DNA from 2 places in the Marinomonas dokdonensis genome. Region 1 is predicted to be linked to the other one. Evidence: predicted binding sites of a transcription regulator. Region 1 holds the regulator's gene; the other holds the start of a gene.

Region 1 (7,517 bases):
ATAGCCGCCGTCAAAACAAAATCTAACGCCAAAATAGCCAATGATCCTAGCACCACTGTTCGCGTGGTCGCTTTACCAATCCCTTCAGATGTAGGAACGCATTCATACCCTTGATAAACTGCGATCCAAGTAACCGCAATGGCGAAGCAAACCGCTTTAATTAGGCCATTCACAATGTCAGTGTCAAAATGCACAGACTGCTGCATTAAGGACCAAAAAGCCCCGTCATGAACACCCAACCAAGCCACAGACACCACTAAACCACCAATGATGCCCACTGCAGAGAAAATCAAACTCAAAATTGGCATACAAATCACACCAGCAATAAACCGCGGGGCGATCACTCGACGAAGTGGGTCGACTCCCATCATTTCATAGCTAGAAAGCTGCTCTGTTGCTTTCATCAAACCAATCTCAGCCGTTAAGGAAGACCCTGCTCGACCAGCAAACAGTAAGGCTGTCACCACAGGCCCAAGCTCTCGCAACAAAGACAAGGCCAACAACTGCCCCACCGCATCCTCTGAGCCAAACTTCGCCAGTATGCTATAGCCCTGTAGCGACAACACCATACCAATGAAAGCCCCAGAGACAACCACAATCACTAGAGATAAGACGCCAACAGCATAAAGCTGCTTTATCAATAGGTTAATGGCTTCAGGCAACCTAACCGGCAGACGAAAGACACTTTGAAAAATAAAAATGCCCGCTTTGCCAACGGTTTCCAACCAATTTAGCGCACTGGCACCCAGCCCAATCACCTTGTTCATCGAGCATCTCCTAACGAGTTAGAAGCATCTGTACTTGCCTCCGGATAATGAAAAGGCACTGGACCATCCGGTTCCCCTTTAAGGAACTGCTGAACTCTTGGGTCATCTGATTCCAAAATCTGCACAGGACTGCCTTGTGCGACCACTCGCCCTCCCGCAAGAATGCAAACATGATCGGCAATCGATAAAGACTCCTCCACATCATGAGACACCAACACTGAGGTAATATCTCCCTGCTCATTTAACTTTCGTATTAGTTCTACCAAGACACCTTTAGAGATAGGGTCTTGGCCAGTAAAAGGTTCATCGTACATAACTAAGGCAGGATCTAAAGCAATAGCACGCGCCAAGGCCACGCGGCGGGCCATACCGCCAGAAAGTTCCGCTGGCATTAAACCTGCAGCACCCTTTAAACCAACGCTGTGCAGTTTTTCTAACACACGCTGTTTTATTTCGTTCGCACTTAGCTTGGTGTGCTCCTCCAATGGGAAAGCAACATTTTCAAACACAGACATGTCACTAAAGAGAGCACCACTTTGAAATAGCATGCCCATTTTTTTCCGCAACTCATACAAGTTTGATCGCGACAAAGTATGTACATTTTGACCATCCACTAAAATGCGTCCTTTATCTGGCGCCAACTGCGCCGCGATAAGACGTAGCAAAGTGGTTTTGCCGGTTCCACTCGGTCCCATCACCGCCGTTATTTTGCCCCGCGGAATTTGCAAACTTACATCATCGTAGATAACCCTATCGGCACGATAAAACTGCAACCCTTGCACTTCTATATACGCATCCATCTCAGATACACCTTAGATCCATGACTATTAGTGCCGAGATATTATCACTGCCCTGCCATAAATCCTATAAAACCCAGCAAGAACCCAATTTCTTGCAAAGATCAAGTCTTGAATTTACATGCCAAACCACATTAAATGTAACCTTCATTTATTCACGAGTTAATTCAACACCATGCTGCTGTTTTCTGCTGCTCTAATTGCCGGCTTAATCTTACTAGTTTTAAGTTCAGACAAATTTATCGAACACTCTGCACTGGTCGCAGAAAAACTCAACGTTAGCCCTATGATCATAGGGATCACGCTCGTTGCCCTGGGCACCTCCGCACCTGAAATGGTGGTATCCGCTATCGCCGCTATCGATAACGCTCCTGAAATCGCGATTGGTAACGTATTGGGTTCTAACATCGCCAATATTGCCTTGGTTTTTGGTGTCACCCTACTATTTTCCGCGATCCCAATTGCTAAGGGGCTATCTACTAAGGAAGTTCCTCTGGTACTTGCCATCACATTGCTGACTGGCGGGTTACTGCTTGATGGCATCCTAAGCTTTATTGATGGTGTCATTCTAATCATTGCTTTCGTTGTTATTTTGACCATTCTTTTAAAAGGCAGCAAAGACCTCGAAGAAGAACTGGCCAGTGAACTGCCTGAAGATGACGGCAGCCCTGTATTCAAGTCCGTCGTCATTGCATTTATTGGTCTTGCGGTATTAATTGGCAGCTCCAAGCTATTGGTTTGGGGCGCTATAGGCATTGCAACGGCTTTGGGTATCAGCGAACTGATTATTGGTTTAACCATAGTCGCCATTGGTACCAGCCTGCCTGAGCTGGCAGCGTCAGTAAGCAGCGTCAAAAAAGGCCATCATGACATTGCCATTGGTAACATCCTTGGATCAAATATATTCAACCTGGCGACGGTATTACCACTGCCAGCTCTTATTGCACCTGGCATAATTGATGACAATATATTGAACCGGGATTACCTTTGGGTTCTTGGCCTGACATGTGCACTTGCCGCTGCGGTATTCATATTCAATGGACGTAAAAACAAGAGCATTCCACGCTGGATCGGTATCCCTCTGCTGGCGTCATATGGTGTCTATTTATTTATGATGACAGTGGGCAACTAACTCAGATGAAAACCATCGAACGTACCGCCATTAAATACCTAATGCTGGCTATAGTTGTCATAGCTATAGCCGCGGTATTTTGGGGCGTAAATACTGGCCGGGTAGGCAACCTTGTAACAAGCGAATCACTCAGCACATCCCCAGACTACTTTATAACGAAAGTTAGAATTAAAGAATTTGATGCCAATGGAAAATTGATTGAGACCTTAAACGCTGAACAAACCCTTCATTATGTTAAAGATAAGAAAACGCTGCTTCAGCATCCCTATGTAGAGCGCCAAGCAGAATTGGGATCATGGAATGCCCAAGCAGACAAAGGCTCAATTGAAGATGGAAGTCGTGATATATTATTAACTGAAAACGCCAATGCCACAAAAAAACATATAAACTCTGCCGACATTACTTTGTCATCAGATACGATTCATTATTTGGACGAAGACGAGTCTTTAACCAGCTACGGTCATGCAAAGCTGTATTCCACACAAGGCACGACCACAGCAGAAACAATCATTGCCTATATCAACTCGGAAAAAGTTGTTATGACGCGTTCCGTAAGAGGACACTATGAACCTACTCCTAAAAATTAGCTCCATGTTCATGGCTGCTGCTATCAGCCAGCAAACATTAGCCCTTCCTGATGATACCCGCCAACCTCTTGACATACAGGCGGATGAAGCCTCTTTTGATCAGCAAACTGGGGAAGCCATTTACACAGGCAATGTGTTTATTACTCAAGGTTCAATCCAAATTGAAGCGGACTACCTAAAAATCAATACTGATTTAGCAACACAGCAATTTAATAAGCTTGAAGCTAAGGGTAAGCCTGCCAAATTCAGCCAGCAGATTGATCTCGAAGGCAACATGGTGATTAGCCAAGGCAACCAAATTCATTACTCAACGACTCTAGGCCGACTGGAGATCACTGGAGATGGCTACCTGAATCAAACCGACAACAAGGTTTCTGCCGATTATATCTTGTATATGGTGAACACTGGCGCCTTTGAAGCCAGCAAAAAAGGCACTGGTCGCGTCACTATGACATTACAACCTCAAACAGAAGAATAAAGAGAATGACATGGCACTTCTAGAAGCAAAACATCTCGCCAAGAGCTATAAAAAGCGCCAAGTGGTGAAAGATGTTTCTTTATCTGTTGAATCTGGTCAAGCCGTCGGTTTATTAGGCCCTAATGGCGCAGGCAAAACCACTTGCTTCTACATGATTGTGGGCATGGTGAGCAATGATGCTGGCGGTATTTTTATTGATGGTCAAGACATCACCAGTAATGCCATGCATACCCGTGCACAAAAAGGCATTGGCTACTTACCCCAAGAAGCCTCCATCTTTCGTAAAATGTCTGTAGAAGACAATATTTCCGCTATTTTGGAGACTCGCAAGGAGCTAAACAAAGCTCAGCAAGCAGAAAAGCTTGAAAGTTTGCTTGAAGAGTTTCATGTTACTCACATTCGCAAGAACCTCGGCATGGCCCTTTCCGGTGGCGAAAGACGCCGCGTAGAAATTGCTCGCGCTCTGGCAATGAATCCAAAGTTCATTTTATTAGATGAACCTTTCGCGGGTGTAGACCCGATTTCGGTGGGCGACATCAAGCTCATCATCAAGCATCTGCAAGACAGTGGCATAGGTGTTTTAATCACCGACCATAACGTACGAGAAACCCTAGACATCTGTGATAAAGCCTACATAGTCGGCAATGGTCATATCATTGCTTCTGGCGACGCGGAAACCGTTATCAATAATGAACAGGTGAAAAAGGTATATCTAGGCGACGATTTCCGCCTATAACCCCCTTATCATTATTGTTCAAAGAGAGTAGTATGCATAACTCGTTCCAATTCACCTATTTAGAAAGAGTTGCTTTATGAAGCAGTCTTTACAGCTTAAAATCGGTCAACAACTGACCATGACACCTCAGTTACAACAAGCCATACGCCTGTTGCAACTCTCTACTTTAGATTTGAAGCAAGAGATCCATGAATTTCTTGAATCCAATCCCCTGCTTGAAATTGACGACGATGAAAGCCCTATCGTCCAAACTACAACAAGCAGCGAAGAAAAAACGGATAAAAAAACCGAATCAGAAAACCCTGTTATCGAAGCTGAAGAAGCTCGCATTGAATCTGAATGGACGGATAGCATTCCTGAAGAGCTGTCTATTGATAGTAATTGGGATGACACCTATCAGAACTCGGCATCAATAGGCGAACAGAGTGGCTACGAAGGTGGCGACACAGATTTTGAAAGCCGCAATGCTCCTGATGAAAGCATTCAAGACCATCTCATTTGGCAGCTTAATCTAACCCACATGTCTGACCGGGACATTGAAATCGCTTACGCCATTATTGAATGTGTTAAATCTGATGGTTATCTGAGCATTACACCGGACGACATTTGGCAATCTCTAAGCCAAGAGCTTGAGGACCTAGAGTTTGATGAAGTCATTGCCGTGCAGCACAGACTTCAGCGCTTTGATCCGGTTGGTGTGTGTTCAATTGATTTAAGAGACTGTTTATTAGTACAACTGGAAGCTTTCCAGAATCACCCTCTTTATAAAAATACTCACAATCTAATTGATAATTACTTACCTCTATTAGGCAACCGCGACTTTACGCAGTTAATCCGTAAAACCAAGCTCAAGGAAGCCGCTTTAAAAGAGGTCATTGATTTAATTCAACAGCTTAATCCAAGACCTGGCTCTGTTATTGATCATGGCGATACCGATTATGTTATTCCTGATGTTTCGGTGAAAAAGGTGAATGATGTTTGGCAAGTGGAGCTCAATAACGACGCCCTGCCACCCGTCAAAATCAATGAAACTTATTCAGCCATGGCGAGCACAGCCGTCAACACGGAAGATGCCACCTACATTAAGACCTCTTTGCAAGAAGCAAAATGGTTCATAAAAAGTTTACAAAGCCGTAATGAAACTTTGTTAAAAGTAGCCAGCTGTATTGTAAACCGCCAAATTGACTTTTTTGAGCTTGGCGAAGAAGCCATGAAACCTATGGTATTGCATGATGTTGCAGAAGAAGTCGGCATGCATGAATCAACCATTTCCCGTGTGACAACGCAGAAATACATGCACACGCCAAAAGGTATTTTTGAGCTTAAATACTTTTTCTCCAGCCATGTAAATACAGCCTCAGGTGGTGAGTGCTCTTCAACCGCCATCCGAGCCATGATCAAGAAATTGGTGGCGGAAGAGCCACCTAAGAAACCACTGAGTGACAATAAGCTGGCGACAACGCTAGCGGACCAAGGCATTCAAGTAGCGCGAAGGACTGTCGCCAAATACCGAGAGGCGATGAACATCCCTCCTTCCAATGAACGAAAACGACTGATTTAAGACGGATGTGACCTTTATCATGCCATTGAAATCACTACTAAAAACTGAGTTGTGTTTTGCCAAACAAGACATAGTGAGTAAAAAAAGAGTTTTAGAGAACCTAGCCAGCATTGTTTCGGACCGCTTACACTGTGAAAACAGCGCTGTTTACGATGCTCTTTTAGGGCGTGAAAAACTAGGCAGTACAGGGGTTGGTAACGGTATCGCCATTCCTCATTGTCGTCTTGAGTCAGCTAACCATACGGCAGTTGTCGTCTTGTCCCTCAACGAAGCGATTGATTTTGACTCCATCGATAGAAAGCCTGTGGATTTGATTTTTGCCTTAATTGTACCGCCACATGAATGTGACCAGCATTTATCAACGCTGGCGAAAATTGCCGAAATGGCGCAATCTTCAGAAACCCTAGACAAACTTAGAGCGGCGAAGACTGACGAAGAATTGTTCAACACGTTCCACTCTTTATTATAAGGAACAGCCATGCTTGAAGAGACAGTTACCATTATAAATAAGTTAGGCTTGCATGCTCGTGCCGCCGGCAAGCTTATTGAAACAACGTCTAGATTTTCATGCGACATCACGATTGAAAAAGATGGCCGCAATGTAGACGGCAAAAGCATTATGGCCATGATGATGCTAGCGGCCAGTAAGGGCACTCAGATCAAGATTAAGACCAACGGTGAAGACGAAGCTGAAGCCTTAAAAAGCGTTATTGAATTAATCAATAATCGTTTTGACGAAGACGAGTAGACTCATGTCTGAGCAATCCATGTTAACTCATCTGCAAACGGTTTCGGACTCTCTTGAGTCCGGTGCCACCATGCAAATACGTTACCTTCTGAACGGGGCCCTACCCGCACAGGACGTTGCTCGCCTTTTAGAATCCTCCCCACCAAAAGAACGTAAACTCCTATGGGAGCTTATCGATTCCGAAAACGAAGGTGACGTCCTTCAATACCTAAGCGAAGACATAGGTGTCCAATTCCTAAAAGAGATGGATACAGAGCGCTTAGTGGCTGTCTCTGAACACTTTGAAAGTGATGACCTCGCCGATTTACTCCAACATCTACCAGAGACAGTTGTAAAAGAAGTTTTGGCCTCTATGACGGCCCAAGACAGAACTCGAGTCGAAACACTATTAAGCTACTCTGAAGACTCGGCCGGCGGCCTGATGAACACGGACACCATCACAATTCGTCCGAATATCACTCTGGATATTGTATTTCGCTATTTGCGACGTCATGAAGAACTGCCAGACATGACTGACAGCCTATTGGTGGTAAGCCGCTCCGATCGCTTACTCGGCTCTCTCCCCATCACCAAATTACTGGTGGCCGATACGGACTTAACCGTTCGCGATGTTATGGAAACAGAAGACGAAGTGATTTACGCCGACACACCTGTCAGCGAAGTTGCGCAACTGTTTGAAAAAATGGACTTGGTTTCTGCTCCCGTTGTTGA
Region 2 (7,517 bases), on a different contig from region 1:
AAGCCTGTGGCAGGATAACCAATACCATTGACTGCCAGTAGGTTAAGCCCATGGCGTCAGCCGCTTCGTACTGACCCTTAGGAATCGCTTGCAAACCACCACGAATTACCTCTGCCATATAAGCTGCAGAGAATAGCGTGATACCGATCAATACCCTAAGTAACTTGTTGAAGTTCAAACCTTCTGGCAAGAACAATGGAATCATTACAGACGCCATAAACAAGATAGTAATCAAAGGAACCGCACGGATGGTTTCAATGAATACAACACATACGGATTTGGCAACCGGCATGTTTGAACGACGGCCTAGAGCCAGCAAAACACCCAGTGGGAAAGACGCCACAATACCTATGATACCGAGCAACATGGTTAGGAATAATCCACCCCACAAAGAAGTCTCAACTGCTTCCAAACCGAATACACCACCTGCGAACAGGATGTAAGCGATAACTGGGTATACCACAATGATAGCGATAGATAGGTAAAGTTTATTAACGGCTTTCACCGCAAAAGCACCGATCATAACCACTAAAAGAATAGTGGCGAGGTTAATACGCCAAGTTTCTTCAGGTGGATACAGTCCATACATGAACTGGTCGAAACGTGCGCCGATAAAGGCCCAACATGCACCGCCCGGCGCACAGTCTGCTTTAGATGCACCTTCCCAGGTAGCGTTGACCAAGCCCCATTCCACCATAGGTGGAATCAGTAAATACAAGATGTAAAAGCTGAAAAGCGTCAAAAAGATATTCAGTGGGGACGACAATAAGTTTTGACGTACCCAAGCCACAGCACCCACCGAGTTAACCGGTGGTGGAAGGCTGGGTGATGGTTTAAATTCAATAGCCATGTTTAGCCTCCTAGCGCTCCATTAATGACATTTTCTTGTTGTACCAGTTCATGAACATAGAGATAGATAAACTCAATGTTCCGTAAACCAACATACAAAGACCAATTGTTTCAATCGCTTGACCGGTTTGGTTCAGGGTTGTACCCATGACCACGGCAACCAATTCTGGGTAAGCAATCGCCGCACCCAATGAGGAGTTCTTTGCAAGGTTCAAGTATTGGCTGGTCAGTGGTGGAATGATGACTCGTAGAGCTTGTGGTAATACGATCAAGCGTTGTGTCAAACCATCTTTAAGTCCAAGTGAACGAGCGGCTTCTGTTTGTCCCCAGTTGACGGACAAAATACCAGCACGGACGATCTCCGCAATAAACGAGCCCGTATAAGTAGAAAGTGCCACCAAAACTGCGACAAATTCAGGCGGTAACACCATACCACCAGTCACGTTGAAGCGACTCTTCTGTGGTAGGTCAAACTCAATAGGGAAACCGGATACTGCGAGGGCAAGGAAGGTAACAACTATAATTGTGCCTAAAGATGCCCAGTAAGCTGGGAACCACACACCGGTTCTTGTTTGGCGTTTTTTCGCCCAAATAATGATGCCGATAGAAGCAACGATAGACAGAATGAATCCTGCAATCACTACCCCGAAACCGTCTTGAGTAATTGGGTTTGGTGAGTAGATTCCTCGTTTGTTTAATAGGAAGTCGGCAAATTCGTAGCTGTTTCTTGGCGCAGGTAGAGCGGCCAATACCGCGAAGTACCAGAAGAACATTTGTAGTAACAGAGGAATGTTACGCAATGTCTCTATGTATACCGTTGCTAATCTAGCCACTAACCAGTTGTTGGATAGACGTGCTAGACCCATGATCACGCCAATGATAGTGGCTAACACTATACCCATTAGGGAGATAACAAAGGTATTGATCAGGGCAACAACGAAAGCTCGACCATAAGTGTCGGCTTCTGTGTACTCAATTAGGTGGATTAGAACTGGGAAACCCGCTGGCTCGTTTAAAAATGAAAAACCAGTAGAAATCCCGCGATTGGCTAGGTTGGCTTGTAAGTTACTAAATAGGTAATAACCCACGAAAACCACGATAACCAGCAGCACAATTTGAAAGACTAAGGCACGGGTGCCGGCATCATTCAATAGGCTGTTATTGCTAGAAGTAGTTTTATCGCTCATCTTAGTTCAGGCAATGGAATGCTCGTCAGATGTGGTAGAAAGGGGGGAGAAACTCAGCGGCAGATGCGCCGCTGAGTAAATACCCGAAGCAGGTGCTATAGGTAGGTATTTATTAACGTACTGGTGGCGCGTACATTACACCGCCTTCAGTCCATAGGTTGTTGATACCACGTGGTAGACCAACTGGAGTTTCTGGACCAACGTTACGCTCAAATACTTCACCGTAGTTACCTACTTGTGCGATTACGTTGTAAGCCCAATCAGCAGGTAGACCAAGTTGAGCACCCATGTCACCTTCAGCACCTAGTAGACGCTTGATGCCTGGATCAGTTGTTTCGCTTTTGATTTTCGCAACGTTTGCAGAAGAAATACCCATTTCTTCAGCGTTAACCTGTACGAACATTGCCCAAGTTACAATATCTTTCCACTGGTTGTCGCCGTGACGAACAACAGGGCCTAGAGGCTCTTTAGAAATTGTTTCTGGAAGGATCATGTGTGCGCTTGGATCAGAAAGCTTAGAACGGTGAGCGGCAAGACCTGATTTATCCGTAGTGAATACGTCACAACGGCCAGAAGCGTAAGCCGCTAGGGCTTCGTCAGCTTTCTGTACGATTACTGGAACGTAAGACAGTTGGTGCTTACGGAAGAAGTCAGCCATGTTCAATTCAGTAGTTGTACCTTGCTCAGTACAAACTGTTGCACCGTCAAGATCCAAAGCAGACTCTACACCAAGATCTTTACGAGCCATGAAACCTTGACCGTCGTAGAAGTTTACAGCTGTGAAGTCTAGACCTAGAGAAGAGTCACGAGTGTAAGTCCAAGTAGTGTTACGAGAAAGAACGTCAATTTCACCAGACTGTAGGGCAGTGAAACGCTCTTTAGCAGAAAGAGGAGTGAATTTAACTTTTTGAGCATCGCCAAATACAGCGGCTGCAGCAGCACGACATGCATCAACATCGATACCAGTCCAGTTACCAGCGTCATCAGCGTTGGAGAAACCTGGAACACCCTGACTTACACCACACTGGATAAAGCCTTTAGATTTAACGTCATCAAGAGTACCAGCGGTTGCTGCAGTACTAATAGTGGCAGCGATTGCTGCTGTTGAAAGTAGTTTACCAACGTTAGATTTCATTTATAGAGCCTCCCAGGCGTTTTATATACATGTTGTTATCTTGTTTGTATTTAAATAGAGCTTTTAAATCTCTAAAAATTACTAAGCAAGAATGTTGCCAACATTTAGTTATTCTTTTTTTTGTGTGTATATGCAGCACAATCCTCTAAAAGGATGTCGCATGACCTAATAGAATTACTCTTTAGGCTCATAGTCAAGTAGAAAATTTTGTTAAAGATGCTTGATTTGGATACTTTTTAAGCGTTTTCACTGGTTATTTACTGTCTAAGCAATGCAAATAATCATGACGCTTTTATAAGTAAGCCTTATGAAGAAAGGGCTTGAGTGGAATCACAGAATAAAACGCACCATATTAGTGTGTCAATTTGTAAAATGCCTAAAAAAATAACTTTTTTGTCTTTTGTGCTTTGTTTCGGTGCATCTAATGGGCCGTTATTGTAATTGCCACAAGATCATACAAAAGGGTTTCCCACAAAATAGAGTCTACATGCTAGAATCAAAAATCCCTTGAAGCAGTAAAAGGAGGCCATGCCTAATGGAAAACTCTACAAAGCCGCTTGATCGTCTCGACAAAAAGATTCTTCGAGAGCTACAGATTAACGGTCGTTTATCGAATGTTGAATTGGCGAGTCGAGTCGGCTTGAGTGCAACACCTTGTTTAGAGCGTGTTAGACGTTTGGAACGAAATGGTTACATCACTGGCTATTGTGCCTTAGTAAACCCGAAAAAAGTGGATGCTGGGTTGCTCGTATTTGTAGAAGTACGATTGAAGACCACATCACCAGAAGGCTTCAATGAATTTAAAGCTGGGGTCTCTGAAGTCCCTGAAATACTTGAATGTCATCTAATTGCCGGGGATTTTGAGTATTTATTAAAAGCTAGGGTGTCCAATATGGATGCGTATCGTCAGCTATTGGGTGAAACCTTGCTTACGCTGCCTCATGTAAGAGAGTCCCGTACTTATGTCGCCATGGAAGAGGTTAAAAACACCACAGTGGTGAATATACCTTAATACCTGCTGGAATTGCTGATAGGGAGAATAGAGTGGGGAATAAAGCCAATGTGGAGTCGGCTTTATTCCCCATTTTTTTGATCGCTAAGCTGCTGAAGCAGACGATCCAATACTTTTGGCCCCATGCCTTTAACATTTAGAACCGCTTTTATACTTTTAAACGGCCTTTCTGCGATTAACTTTTCCAAAACCTTTTTATGAATGCTTTTAAGGCCTCTAAGCTGGGCTTTTTTGGCTTGGTTAATGAGGGATAAGTCGTCGCAGCCAGCTTTTGAGTTTTTTTTTACCGAAGGCTTGTCGCTCGGTGAAGCCGAGGCTGGCCTTTCACCTACAGTAGAAGCTTCTACTGTAGGGGCTTCTGCTTGCTGTACATCTTGCTCAGACAATGGCGTTAGTTGGTCGGTAGCTACATCGCCTGAGGTGGTTTCGACAACTGCCGACTCAATAGTGCTAGTGACAACTTCCGTAACAGGGTGAGCCCTTGTTAGGTCGGTCTCATAAGGCACTTCAAAATAAGCGCTGTCACATAAAGTGTAGGCTTGGCCATCCCATTCGTTAATCTGCAGTATGAACTGCCAAACCCCAGCAGGTGGTTCTTCAAAGATCAGATCGTACTCACATTGGGCTAATTCACATTGACCAGCAAGCTCCCCAATGGTGGTGGAGGCCATACGGTACTCATGAAGTTGCCCTGTGTTTTGGCTTAACGCGCAAAGCTGAACCTGTAGCGTGCCACTTAGGTTGTCTGAAGGGCGATTGCTCTTGATTTGATCAATAGAGATAACGACCCGATCACCCGTAATACGGTAGCCGCAGCCATTCATGGAAATATTAGAGAATTGTTGTGCTTGTTCTTCAGAGCTGTACATAGCTAACCCACTTAATTATTAACCAGCTATAGAGGCTTATTTCACGGTGAATTTTTGACCATATTTTAAGCAGACGCAAGCAATAAAGGGATTATTTGTTAGTGCAATGGCAATTGTTTAAGGCTAAACGTTTAAATATTGGCTATGGTTTGGCAACCAGCGGCTAAGCAATGGTGAAATGTGATCGGGTTGATGTTGATAAAGCCAAGTGGCAGCTTTCTGCACGTCATCTAATAAGGCTTTGTCTCGCTGTAAATCTGCCACTTTAAATTCCCATAAACCCGTTTGGCGAGAGCCTAATAATTCACCGGGGCCACGTAACTCCAAGTCTTTCTCGGCTATTTTAAAACCGTCACTGGTTTCTCGCATAGTGGACAACCTTTCTTTGCCTTGTTGGCCTAGAGGCGCTTTATACAATAGAACACAGTGGCTGGCAGTTTGCCCACGACCCACTCGACCACGCAATTGGTGAAGTTGAGCCAAGCCTAAACGTTCGGGGTTCTCGATCACCATCAAGCTGGCATTGGGCACATCTACCCCAACTTCTATCACAGTAGTCGCGACGAGAAGCTGGATCTCTCCGGCTTTGAAACGCGCCATAATGTCGGCTTTCTCTTGGGCCTTTAAGCGGCCATGCACCAAACCAATGGCCAAGTTGCTGAGTTGCTCTTGTAATAGCACCGCAGCATCCTCAGCGGCTTGGCATTGCAAGGCCTCAGATTCTTCGATCAGGGTACATACCCAATAGGCTTGTTTGCCTTCTTCGCAGGCGCTCTTTACTCGACTAATGACCTCTTGGCGACGCTGATCGGACACCACAATGGTGTTGACTGGGGTGCGACCGGGAGGCAGCTCGTCAATGATCGAGCAGTCCAAGTCCGCATAGGCTGACATGGCTAGGGTACGAGGAATCGGCGTGGCGGTCATAATCAGCTGGTGGGGTTGATAACCATTTTTCAGACCCTTTTCGCGCAGAGCCATGCGTTGGTGTACACCAAATCTATGCTGTTCATCTATGATCGCCAGAGCCAAGCGGTCAAACTCGATGCTCTCTTGGAACAAGGCATGAGTTCCCACGACGATTTCTGCGGCGCCAGAGGTAATATCTTCAAGCTCCTTGGCTCGGGCTTTGCCCTTGAGTTTGCCTGTCATCCAAGCGACCTTTAAGCCTAGTGGTTCAAACCATTGGGTGAAATTGCGATAGTGTTGTTCCGCGAGAATTTCCGTAGGCGCCATAATCGCCACCTGAAAACCTGCTTGTACCACGCTGGCTGCGGCGAGCGCTGCGACTAAGGTTTTCCCTGAACCGACGTCTCCTTGCACTAGGCGTAACATGGGTTGGCCTGTATTGAGATCTTTAAGAATCTCGCCAAACACTCGCTGTTGTGCCCCTGTGGGAGAGAATGGCAGCTGAGCCAATAGCGCTTGGCTAAGATCACCCGCTTCGGGCACCAGGATCGCATTGTCTTGTTTCGCTTGTACTCGCTTACCAATTAACGACAGCTGGTGAGCCATCAGCTCTTCGAAGGACAAACGATATTGGGCAGGATGGCTGCCAGCTTTTAACTGTTCGAGATTCACATCGCGCCATGGGTGATGCAGAAACTCGATGGCTTCCTTAAGAGAGGGCAAACTAAACTGCTGGCGCAAAGTCTCTGGCAGCCACTCTTGTAAATTATGATCAGTGAGGCGTTCTAACGCTTGGTCACACAAAGAGCGAATCTTGGTTTGCGTGAGACCCTCGGTAAGAGGGTAAATAGGAGTGAGCAGAGCCGACTCTAAAGGGGGCTCTTGTTCGCTGATCACGCTGTATTCTGGATGGTAGATTTCAAAGCCAGTGCTGCCGCGGCGAATTTCGCCAAAGCAACGTAAGCGTTTGCCATTTTCTAGTTGCTTCTTTTGTGCTGCCGAAAAGTGAAAGAAACGTAAATGCAAAGACCCCGAAGGGTCTTTTAATCGGCATATCAGGCTGCGGCGTTTGCCCATTTTAATTTCACAGCCGGTCACTTCGCCTTCTATGACGGCTTCGTCACCAAAACGTAGCTGGCCGATTGGCACCACGCGGGTACGGTCTTGGTAGCGAATCGGCAGATGGAACAACAAGTCTTGAACCGTGTGCAGGTGCAGCTTAGCCAGCTTTTCAGCCATGGCTAAACCTACCCCTTTTAGTTCCCTAATGTCTTGTGTATCCAGACCATCAATCATAAGGATTAGAGATCAAGTTTCTTACAAGCATCGCGGATAGACTGGCTTACGGCTTCTATGGCTTTCGGACGAGGGAAGCTAGCACGCCAAGCCAGTGCCACAGTTCGTCGAGGTGCTGGTTGCGCAAAAGGACGTACATCCAAAAGCGAGCGATCAATGTTGGTGACCGCGGACTTTGGCAATACGGTAACGCCCAGACCAGAAGCCACCATGTAACGAATCGTCTCAAGGGAGCTGCCATTGACTATGGTACGGCCATC

The links. Region 1 encodes sigma-54, which starts transcription at its own class of promoters, with help from an activator protein. Its sites were predicted from a motif close to TGGCACNNNNNTTGCTNT; they were not measured.
Region 2: ACUM5Y_RS08215 (amino acid ABC transporter substrate-binding protein) is a predicted target of sigma-54. The motif match lies at 3,254-3,271, and genes of this name have one in related genera.

What each region holds. Positions count from the first base shown of each region.
Region 1 is NZ_JBRAND010000004.1:51,803-59,319, reverse strand. Features, by position in the region: gene mlaE (lipid asymmetry maintenance ABC transporter permease subunit MlaE) at 1-767, opposite strand, end outside; gene ACUM5Y_RS11030 (ABC transporter ATP-binding protein) at 764-1,567, opposite strand; gene ACUM5Y_RS11025 (calcium/sodium antiporter) at 1,740-2,696, shown strand; gene lptC (LPS export ABC transporter periplasmic protein LptC) at 2,702-3,283, shown strand; gene lptA (lipopolysaccharide transport periplasmic protein LptA) at 3,261-3,761, shown strand; gene lptB (LPS export ABC transporter ATP-binding protein) at 3,772-4,497, shown strand; gene ACUM5Y_RS11005 (RNA polymerase factor sigma-54) at 4,574-6,058, shown strand; gene ACUM5Y_RS11000 (PTS sugar transporter subunit IIA) at 6,078-6,527, shown strand; gene ACUM5Y_RS10995 (HPr family phosphocarrier protein) at 6,537-6,806, shown strand; gene mgtE (magnesium transporter) at 6,811-7,517, shown strand, end outside.
Region 2 is NZ_JBRAND010000003.1:92,559-100,075, reverse strand. Features, by position in the region: gene ACUM5Y_RS08225 (amino acid ABC transporter permease) at 1-850, opposite strand, end outside; gene ACUM5Y_RS08220 (amino acid ABC transporter permease) at 861-2,036, opposite strand; gene ACUM5Y_RS08215 (amino acid ABC transporter substrate-binding protein) at 2,149-3,171, opposite strand; gene lrp (leucine-responsive transcriptional regulator Lrp) at 3,707-4,183, shown strand; gene ACUM5Y_RS08205 (ComEA family DNA-binding protein) at 4,246-5,052, opposite strand; gene recG (ATP-dependent DNA helicase RecG) at 5,176-7,257, opposite strand; gene ACUM5Y_RS08195 (hydrogen peroxide-inducible genes activator) at 7,263-7,517, opposite strand, start outside.